One region of the Bacillus rugosus genome, then DNA from elsewhere that is predicted to be linked to it. Evidence: predicted binding sites of a transcription regulator. Region 1 holds the regulator's gene; the other holds the start of a gene.
The links. Region 1 encodes Rex, which represses fermentation and respiration genes when NADH is low (regulators of the CRP and FNR family bind a similar motif). Its sites were predicted from a motif close to TTGTGAAATATTTCACAA; they were not measured.
Positions count from the first base shown of each region.

Region 2: M0696_RS18970 (YwiC-like family protein) is a predicted target of Rex. The motif match lies at 2,156-2,173, and genes of this name have one in related genera.

Region 1 is NZ_CP096590.1:634,619-639,838, reverse strand. Features, by position in the region: gene M0696_RS03385 (CPBP family intramembrane glutamic endopeptidase) at 1-340, shown strand, start outside; gene M0696_RS03380 (YdiK family protein) at 337-528, shown strand; gene tatC (twin-arginine translocase subunit TatC) at 563-1,330, opposite strand; gene tatAY (sec-independent protein translocase protein TatAY) at 1,337-1,510, opposite strand; gene M0696_RS03365 (redox-sensing transcriptional repressor Rex) at 1,532-2,179, opposite strand; gene moaC (cyclic pyranopterin monophosphate synthase MoaC) at 2,176-2,688, opposite strand; gene M0696_RS03355 (ABC-F family ATP-binding cassette domain-containing protein) at 2,814-4,742, shown strand; gene tsaD (tRNA (adenosine(37)-N6)-threonylcarbamoyltransferase complex transferase subunit TsaD) at 4,969-5,220, opposite strand, start outside.
Region 2 is NZ_CP096590.1:3,739,440-3,744,659, reverse strand. Features, by position in the region: gene narK (nitrate transporter NarK) at 1-518, shown strand, start outside; gene fnr (fumarate/nitrate reduction transcriptional regulator Fnr) at 617-1,333, shown strand; gene M0696_RS18970 (YwiC-like family protein) at 1,367-2,086, opposite strand; gene arfM (cyclic nucleotide-binding domain-containing protein) at 2,230-2,706, shown strand; gene M0696_RS18960 (nitrate reductase subunit alpha) at 2,927-5,220, shown strand, end outside.

The DNA.
Region 1 (5,220 bases):
TATGGTTTCTTCTGTCGTCGGGCCTATATTAGAAGAAATCATCTTCAGAAAAATCATTTTCGGCACACTGTACGAAAAAACGAATTTCTTCTTTGCCGGACTGATCAGCTCGGTTATTTTCGGTATTGTTCACGCTGATTTAAAGCATCTTCTTCTTTATACAGCAATGGGCTTTACCTTTGCCTTCTTGTATGCGAGAACAAAACGGATATGGGTGCCGATATTCGCCCATGTCATGATGAATACATTTGTCGTCATCATGCAGCTTGAGCCTGTTCAGAAGTACCTTGAACAGCAGAGCACACAAATGCAATTGATTATTGGAGGATTATTTTTATGAGAAACCCGGTAGTTTGGGGAATGATCTATTTTGCCGTAGGGTGCATCTTTACTTATCTTGCCGCAAGCTCGCCAGGCAGCATGTGGTCATTTTACTCCATCCTGCTGATGGTGTTCGCCGCTTACAACATCAGCATTTCTTTTAAGATGTTCGCCTTTTCATTTAAAATCAAAAAGAACCAGAAATAAAGAAAATCCATTTCTCTCATGAGAAATGGATTTTTTATGATTGCCCGGAAGACACGTCCTGATCGGCAGCACTGCTTTTCTGCGCTTTCCGATAGGCGGCCTTCGATATAAGTATACTGATTTCATATAAAATCAACAGCGGAACAGTGACCATCATATGAGACAAAAGCTCAGGCGGAGTAATCAGGGCAGCGATTACCAGCAGTGTAAAATACGCATACTTTCTGATTTTCGCTAAGAACATCGGTGTCACAATTCCAAGCCTGGTCAAAAACATGAGGATGACTGGCATTTGGAACAACAGTCCAAACGGAATCGTCAGCTGCAGAAGAAAATGAAAATACTCATTAATTCCAATTACCTGATTGACATTCAAGTCCTGAGAGATCCGCTTCATAAAATCAACAACAAAAGGAAATAAAATATAATATGAAAAAGATAAGCCCGCTAAAAAAAGCAATATAGAGATCGGAATGTAGCTGAGCGTTACTTTGCGCTCTTTCTCATAGAGACCTGGGCTCACAAAAGCCCAAATCTGATAAAGAATAATCGGTGAGGTCAGGACAATCCCGATGATAAACGCAAACTGCATAAACACGAAAAGCGGGTCTGTCAGATTAAACGCATTAAGCGTAAGCTCCTTCGCTTCATCCGTTTTTTGCAGATAAACAATCATAGGCTTCGCTAAAAAAAATCCTGCGATAAAGAAAACGACAAATGCCAGCGCCACAACCAGCAATCGTTTTCGAAGCTCAGCAATATGCTCCAGCAGCGACATTTGATTCACTTTCATTCGTGTCATCCTAACTTACTGATCTTCTTTCTTTTTTTCCTCGTCATCACTCGTTAATCCTTTAGTAGCATTTTTGAATTCACGAAGTGTGTCTCCCGCAGCTTTCCCCAACTCAGGCAGCTTTTTGGGACCGAAGATGATCAGAGCAACGATTGCGATAACAGCAAGGCTTCCAGGACCGATCGGCATATGTGGGCTCCTCCTTTCCCTCTATTCGATTTCCTCTAAAACTGAATAATGCTTCAAGAAATAAACCAGTGACTGAAGCTCTACAGCTAAATCTATATGATGAATTCGAATGTGTTCCGGCACATTCAAACGGGCCGGCGTAAAATTAAGAATTCCCTTGATTCCTAACGCGACCAATCTGTCTGTAATGGATTGAGCGGCAACTGCTGGCACTGTAAGAATGGCAACTGATTCATTTTTTACGTGTTGTTCTAGGTCATCAAGGTTATAGACAGGCACGCCGCCTACCTCAGTTCCTATTTTACTCTCATTTATATCAAAAGCCATAGAAATTTTTGTGTTATTATTTTTTGTGAAATTATAGTGAAGAAATGCCGTTCCCAAGTTCCCGACACCAATCAAGATAACGTCTGTCATCTCATCCTGATCAAGCGTTTTTCGGAAAAATGACAGTAAATAATCGACATTATATCCATATCCTTTTTTGCCAAGAGCTCCAAAATAGGAAAAATCCCTGCGAATCGTGGCAGAATCAACCTTTACGGCATCACTGAGTTCAGCGGATGAGACACGCTGTTTTCCTGACGCATGCAGATTCTTTAAAAAGCGATAGTAAAGCGGCAGCCGTTTTGCCGTCGCCTGCGGAATTTTTGATTGATCCTTATTCATTTTTGGTCCTCCAAATTATACTCGGATAGTTCTCTTTTAAAGTCACCGTTTTTCCCGCCTGTCTTCTCCAGCAAGAAAGTAGGGCCGATGACCATCCCCTTATCAAGGGCCTTGCACATATCGTAAACGGTAAGAGCACACACCGATGCAGAAGTGAGCGCTTCCATTTCCACACCTGTACTCCCTTTCGTTTTGACCTGTGCTTTTATATGAAGTATAACTTCTGCTTCTTTTATTTTCCAGTCAAACGATATATCTACCCCGCTCAGTGAAAGCGGATGGCACATCGGAATGATATTCGACGTTTGCTTTGCGGCCATAATGCCTGCAACCTGCGCAACAGCCAGTACATCTCCTTTGCCGATATCATGACTTTGTATTTTCTCGTACACTTCATTCTTCATGTGTACGCTTGAAACGGCCGCCGCAGTACGGACAGACGAAGATTTTTCGCTGATGTCTACCATCTGGGCTCTGCCCTGTTCATTAAAATGAGAAAATCCATTCATATTAAAACTCTCCTTAAACAGATCATACACTATTTTCTTCTCTATGTCTTATTCGGCCAATGTATTGTTTGCTGACTTCTGGTTCATAAGCTACACTTAACTTATTATAGCAGAGGTGAAATAATATGATGATCTTACAAGTTAATCAGCTGTCCAAATCATTTGGTGCTGATACTATTTTAAACAATATAAAGCTGGAAGTCAGAAATCGTGATCGCATCGCCATTGTTGGAAGAAATGGCGCGGGAAAATCCACGCTGCTTAAAATTATCGCAGGCCAGCTTTCGTATGAAAAGGGCGAAGTTATTAAACCGAAAGATATTACAATGGGATATCTTGCCCAGCATACGGGCTTGGATTCTAAGCTTACCATAAAAGAAGAGCTGCTGACTGTTTTTGACCACTTAAAAGAAATGGAAAAGGAAATGCGGGCTATCGAAGAAAAAATGGCGGCAGCTGATCCCGGTGAATTGGAAAGCATCATGAAAACCTATGACCGGCTTCAGCAGGAATTCAAAGATAAAGGCGGCTATCAATATGAAGCGGATGTCAGATCTGTGCTTCACGGACTCGGCTTCAGCCATTTTGACGATTCAACACAGGTGCAAAGCCTCAGCGGGGGGCAGAAAACAAGGCTTGCCCTTGGTAAGCTTCTGTTAACACAGCCTGATTTGCTCATTCTCGATGAGCCGACAAACCATCTCGATATTGATACGCTAACCTGGCTTGAACATTATTTGCAAGGCTATTCAGGCGCCATTCTCATCGTTTCGCATGACCGCTACTTTTTGGACAAAGTAGTAAACCAAGTATACGAGGTATCAAGAGCTGAAAGCAAAAAATATCACGGCAACTACAGCGCTTATCTCGACCAAAAAGCCGCGCAGTATGAAAAAGATCTTAAAGTGTATGAAAAGCAGCAGGATGAAATCGCAAAGCTTCAAGACTTCGTAGACCGAAATCTTGCGAGAGCTTCTACCACAAAAAGAGCGCAAAGCCGCCGAAAGCAGCTGGAGCGAATGGAAATCATGTCAAAACCGCTCGGCGATGAAAAATCCGCAAACTTTCATTTTGATATTACAAAACAGAGCGGAAATGAAGTCCTGCGCGTTCAGGATCTCACAATCAGCTATGAAAACCAGCCGCCGCTTTTAACAGAAGTGTCGTTCATGCTCACAAGAGGAGAAAGCGCCGCTCTTGTCGGCCCTAACGGAATCGGTAAATCGACTTTACTGAAAACATTAATGGACACCCTAAAGCCAGATCAAGGAACAATCTCATACGGCTCGAATGTCAGTGTCGGCTACTATGATCAGGAGCAGGCTGAACTGACTTCCTCTAAACGCGTCCTTGATGAGCTGTGGGATGAGTACCCTGGTCTTCCGGAGAAAGAAATCCGAACTTGTCTCGGCAATTTCTTATTCTCCGGAGATGATGTACTGAAACCCGTCCATTCACTGAGCGGGGGTGAGAAAGCAAGATTGGCCCTTGCTAAGCTGATGCTTCAAAAAGCTAATTTTCTCATCCTTGATGAACCGACGAACCATCTGGACTTAGACAGCAAAGAAGTTCTTGAAAACGCGCTGATTGATTATCCAGGCACACTGTTATTTGTCTCTCATGACAGATATTTTATTAACAGAATCGCCACAAGAGTATTGGAGCTTTCTTCAAATCATATAGAAGAGTATCTGGGAGATTACGATTATTATACGGAGAAAAAAACAGAGCAGCTTGAATTGGAGAAAATGAATCAGCAAGAGGAAATAGAAAAAACGCCTGCTGCGGTAAAGTCTGACTCCAAACGTTCTTACGAGGAAGAAAAAGAATGGAAAAAGAAAGAGCGCCAACGGCTCCGCCGGATTGAAGAAATTGAAACCACTGTTCAAACTATTGAAGAAAACATTAGTCATAACGATGAATTGCTATGTGATCCGGAAGTCTATCAAGACCATGAAAAGGTACAAGCCATCCATGCAGACAACGAGAAACTCAATCAGGAGCTGGAAACTCTTTTGTCTGAATGGGAAGAACTATCCACAGAAGAAGATTAAAAAAGTCAAGCACCTCTTTTTAGAGGTGCTTTTTTATCCACAGAAAATAACCTTATAAACAAACAAAGTAAACGCTTTATACACATTATCCACAAAATATTCTGAATTTATCCACTTTATTAACAGTGTCTTCAGCCCTTTATCCATCGATATCTTCATAATTACTAACAGATATGTGGATAAATTTAGAATTACCTGTTAATAACAGATAAAAAGCCTCACTCCGTTAGGTCGTGAGACTTTGATAAGAAGTCAATTCAAGGCCAGGCTGGCCATTCATATCATATGCACCGCGAATTCCCTTCTCAAAAGCAATTGTACCAGCTGCAGCGATCATCGCAGCATTATCTGTACATAATGCTAACGGAGGAATGACAAGCGTAATCCCCTCATGCTGGGCAAATTCCTTTTCTAATGCAGCTCTGAGGCCTCTATTTGCAGCTACTCCTCCAGCTAAAAGGACTTGTTTGACACCATA
Region 2 (5,220 bases), 1.0 Mb from region 1:
ATCTGCCGAACTTTCTGGTTGAGCAATTTGGGCTGAATCCTGCGGACGCCGGTTTGCGGACGGCTGGCTTTATTGCCGTCTCCACGCTGCTCAGGCCTGTAGGCGGACTCTTGGCTGATAAAATGAGCCCGCTCCGCATCTTGATGGTCGTTTTTGCGGGACTTACATTATCAGGAATTATCTTATCGTTTTCACCGACGATTGGCCTTTATACGTTTGGGTCATTAACGGTGGCAGTTTGCTCAGGTATAGGAAATGGGACCGTTTTTAAACTGGTGCCTTTCTATTTTTCGAAGCAAGCCGGGATTGCCAATGGTATTGTGTCTGCCATGGGCGGATTAGGCGGTTTTTTTCCTCCGCTGATTTTGGCGAGTGTTTTTCAGGCAACAGGACAATACGCGATCGGCTTTATGGCGCTTTCGGAAGTTGCGTTAGCCAGCTTTGTCCTTGTCATATGGATGTATTGGCAGGAAAGAATGAAAACGCACACGGAGAGAAACAGTCAGAGCGTCAACTAACATCGGCATTCACAAGATTGTTAGTTTTTTCTGGATGGGTGCAAATCAATTCACGTTACAATAAACATACGCAACGTGACTTTCTTCGAGGTGAGCTCATGAATTTTCTCTCTGTTCGACCATCTGATAGTGATCTGATTTCCAGCGATCTGCATGAATTGCTGGAATCAATCAGTACGAAAAGAAAAATGGAAAAACACACGTATTTGTTTCGGGAAGGAATGGATGCAGAGGAGCTTTATCTGATTCAATCAGGACTCATTGAAATCGGCAAGCTGACATCTGACGGAAAAGACCTGACGCTTAGAATCTGCCAAAAGCATGATATCGTTGGGGAATTAACACTTTTCACTGAAGAACCGAGATATATGCTCAGTGCAAAGGTGCTAGAGGATGGCGAGGTGCTCGTCATTAATAAAAACAAGCTGGAAAAGGAATTAATCCAAAACGGTGCTTTGACATTTGAATTTATGAAATGGATGAGCACCCACCTCCGGAAAATTCAGTCCAAAATCAGGGATCTGCTTCTTCACGGCAAAAAGGGGGCGCTCTACTCCACCCTTATCCGTTTATCTAACAGCTACGGTGTGGAACGAAGCGATGGCATTCTGATTAATATTGTGCTGACAAATCAGGATTTGGCAAAGTTTTGCGCGGCGGCAAGGGAAAGCGTCAACCGTATGCTGGGGGACCTCCGCAAACAAGGGGTGATTTCGATAGAAGAATCCGGAAAAATTATTTTGCACAAGCGGGACTATTTGCGATGCGAGATTGAGTGTGAAAACTGTCCGCTGGAGATTTGCAATATTGACTGAAGAAACCAAGGACCGCCAGCGGTCCTTGATTTTTTATCTAGTGATAAACATACACATGACGGCAAAAAAGAAGCAGGCATTCACGATTTCTAGAATACCGATCGTTTTCACAGACCAATCCTTTCCGTGAAACAACCATGCCCGCAAACTGCTTGGGATAAAAGCAAGAAATGCCCATCCTGCTCCGAGAAGAGCGGATAAAAAGGGGAGGAGCAGGTGATATCCCCATGACCAGTATGCAAAAAACCTGTTCTTTCGTTCCCGGATCACCGACTTTACATAAAAAGAACTCCCGATAAAAAATAAAGCAGATTGTAAGAATATAAACCAAGCCCAGCCGTCGAGCGTTCCTGTCCCCAGCCAGCAGCTCGCAAGCCCGCCTGAACAAAAGAACAAGACACCCGCAATATCATTCACTAATGCTCGTTCGTTTTTTCGGCGGGCAAAATACATATGGATGAGAAACAGCGGCAATAAAGAAACGCTAACCCAGATGAACGGCGGCTTATGAAAGACAGAAATAATTAGAAAGCAGCAGGCCGGAACACCGTAATAATATACCCACTTTTGATAGGGTTTGATCTGTTTCTTTTTCAAGGCGAGCGTGATGGGATAAACCGCCAAGTAAAGGAAAAGCCATCCTAGGAAGAGCGGAATATGCCAGAGAACGGGACCGCCCTTGACGATGCCGAGTAAAAATGGAGTCAGCAGCATCGCCCATGCGCCGTGCTGCTTCGGAATCAGCGCCTTCATCGAACTCCTCCTTTTTTATTTTATTATAAATGCGTTCATCCTCCTGATAAGTGACATTCATCATACAGGCTGTGAAATACATCACTGCTGTACAGGCTCATTCGAGCTACACTAAAGCTATCCTTAGCACAGGAGGCTTTCCTATGAATCAGTGTGACTATTTATTATTTCTGAAACAACTCCCTATGTTTAATGAAGTGCCTCTATCCATTGTCGAAACCTTGCTGAAAAACGGGACGTTTATCCGCGGCTCATCTGATCAGTCTCCAACCTTTCTACATTCTCAATCCGTTTATATTGTATTAAAAGGCAGTGTCCGTTTTATAGACAGCAGGCTCCCTGAAGGATCGAAAACCGTTGCACTGTGGGAAAAAGGCGATGTGTTTCCGATTGATGAAAAAGGCGGGCTGTATTTATCGCCATTTATCGCAGTCAATGCCACTTCAGACATTCTGATTCTCAATATTCCTTATTACATATTTAAGAAAATGATGTCTTACAATGCGCAGCTGCAAATGAATTTTTTGGCCATGCTTCAGCAAAATGTCTTTTGTTCCTATCAATTATTTTTGCGTTATCTGCATACATCACAAGATGAAAATGCCGAGTCCGGTTCTTAAATAGAGCCGGTTTTTTTGATCTTTGAATGAAAGGCGGCTAATGACTCAGGCGTCCTGCCTGAACGCCTTCATTCATCACATCCCTGTGAAAGTCCTTCCTTCTCCTTTCTGTGAACATTTTGTGAAAAAAGCAGAGTGTGTGACATAGTTCACAAGGAAATGCGCTGTCTCTGTTTATAGTGGAACTTAGCATCATCTGACTCGGAAGGAGTGAACTCTCATGAAGAAAAAGAAAATGAGTCCGTTGTTTAGGAGATTGAATTATTTCTCTCCTATCGAACACCATTCAAATAAACATAGCCAAACCAGCCGCGAAGATCGCGATTGGGAGAATGTATACAGAAACAGATGGCAGTACGACAAAGTCGTTCGCTCCACCCACGGCGTCAACTGCACAGGGTCATGCAGCTGGAATATTTATGTGAAAAACGGAATTGTCACGTGGGAAGGACAAAACTTGAATTATCCATCAACAGGCCCGGATATGCCTGATTTCGAACCGAGAGGCTGTCCGCGGGGAGCCAGTTTTTCATGGTATATCTACAGCCCGCTCCGTGTGAAATACCCATACGTGCGCGGTGTGCTGATCAATTTGTGGCGGGAAGCACTGCAGGCCCACCAAAATCCATTGGATGCTTGGAAATCAATCGTTGAAAATCCTGAAAAAGCGAAGTCCTATAAACAGGCAAGAGGGAAAGGCGGTTTTGTGCGTGCTGAATGGCCGGAGGTGCTGAAGCTGATTTCAGCCTCTCTGCTCTATACAGTTATGAAGTACGGGCCTGACCGGAACGTCGGTTTTTCTCCGATTCCGGCTATGTCAATGATCAGCCATGCATCAGGCTCACGGTTTATGTCGTTAATCGGCGGCCCTATGCTTAGTTTTTATGACTGGTATGCGGACCTTCCTCCGGCATCCCCGCAAATTTGGGGTGACCAGACGGACGTTCCGGAAAGCAGTGATTGGTACAATTCAGGCTATATCATCACATGGGGTTCCAACGTTCCGTTAACGAGAACGCCTGACGCGCATTTTTTGGCGGAGGCCCGTTATAAAGGCGCTAAGGTTATTTCGATCAGCCCGGATTTTGCAGAATCCTCAAAGTTTGCGGATGACTGGCTGAGTATCCGCCAAGGGACTGACGGGGCGCTTGCGATGGCCATGGGTCACGTCATTTTGCAGGAATATTACGTGAACCAAGCGACGGAACGTTTCATTGAGTACGCAAAGCAATACACGGATTTTCCGTTCTTCGTCACACTCTCAAAAGAAAATGGCATCTACACAGCGGGACGTTTTTTGCATGCGAAGGACATCGGACGGCAGACAAAGCATGATCAGTGGAAGCCTGCTGTCTGGGATGAGCAGACAAGCACATTTGCCATACCGCAAGGGACAATGGGCTCCCGCTGGGACGGGAAGCAGAAATGGAACCTGCACATGATCGATGAAGAAACCGGAGAACCGATTGAACCCCGTCTCTCTGTGCTGGGGATAGAGGACGAAATTGGCACGGTGCGCATCCCGTATTTTTCAAATGACGGAAACAAAGTGCTTGAGCGGGATCTTCCTATAAAAAAACTGAACCTGAACGGCGAAGAGGTATGTGTCACGACCGTGTTTGACTTGATACTGGCCAACTACGGCGTGAACCGGGGCATCGGCGAACAATCAGCTGTCTCTTATGATGATCCTGAGCCGTTCACGCCTGCCTGGCAGGAACAGATGACAGGAATCAAAAAAGAAGCCGTCATAAAGGTAGCCAGAGAGTTTGCCCAAAATGCGATCGATACAGACGGCCGATCCATGATTATCGTAGGGGCAGGGATCAACCACTGGTTCAACTCCGACACGATCTACCGGGCAGTGTTAAATCTTGTATTACTGGTAGGCGCCCAAGGCGTAAACGGCGGGGGCTGGGCCCATTATGTGGGGCAGGAAAAGCTCCGTCCTGCTGAAGGGTGGCAGACGATTGCAAATGCAAAGGACTGGGAGGGCGTGCCCAAGCTGCAAAACGGCACCTCATTTTTCTACTTTGCGACAGACCAGTGGCGTTACGAGGACCAGCCGATCAGTGACTTAGCTTCACCGATTGGTGCGTCATCCCGCTACAAGCATCACGCCGATTACAATGTGCTGGCAGCGCGATTAGGATGGCTTCCGTCTTACCCGACGTTCAATCAAAACGGCATCGATCTGTACAAAGAAGCTGAAAAAGCAGGGGCAACACCTGAAGACGTTGGTGCGTACGTGGCCTCACAGCTTCAAGAGAAAAAGCTGAAATTTGCGATTGAAGATCCAGACAATGAAGTGAATTTCCCAAGGAATCTCTTCGTATGGCGGGCAAACCTGATCTCCAGCTCAGGGAAAGGGCATGAATATTTTCTCAAGCATTTGCTGGGGACGACGAATGGTTTAATGAATGACGACAGCGACAGCATCCGCCCTGAAGAAATCAAATGGCGGGAGCAGGCGCCGGAAGGAAAGCTCGACTTATTAATCAATCTTGATTTTCG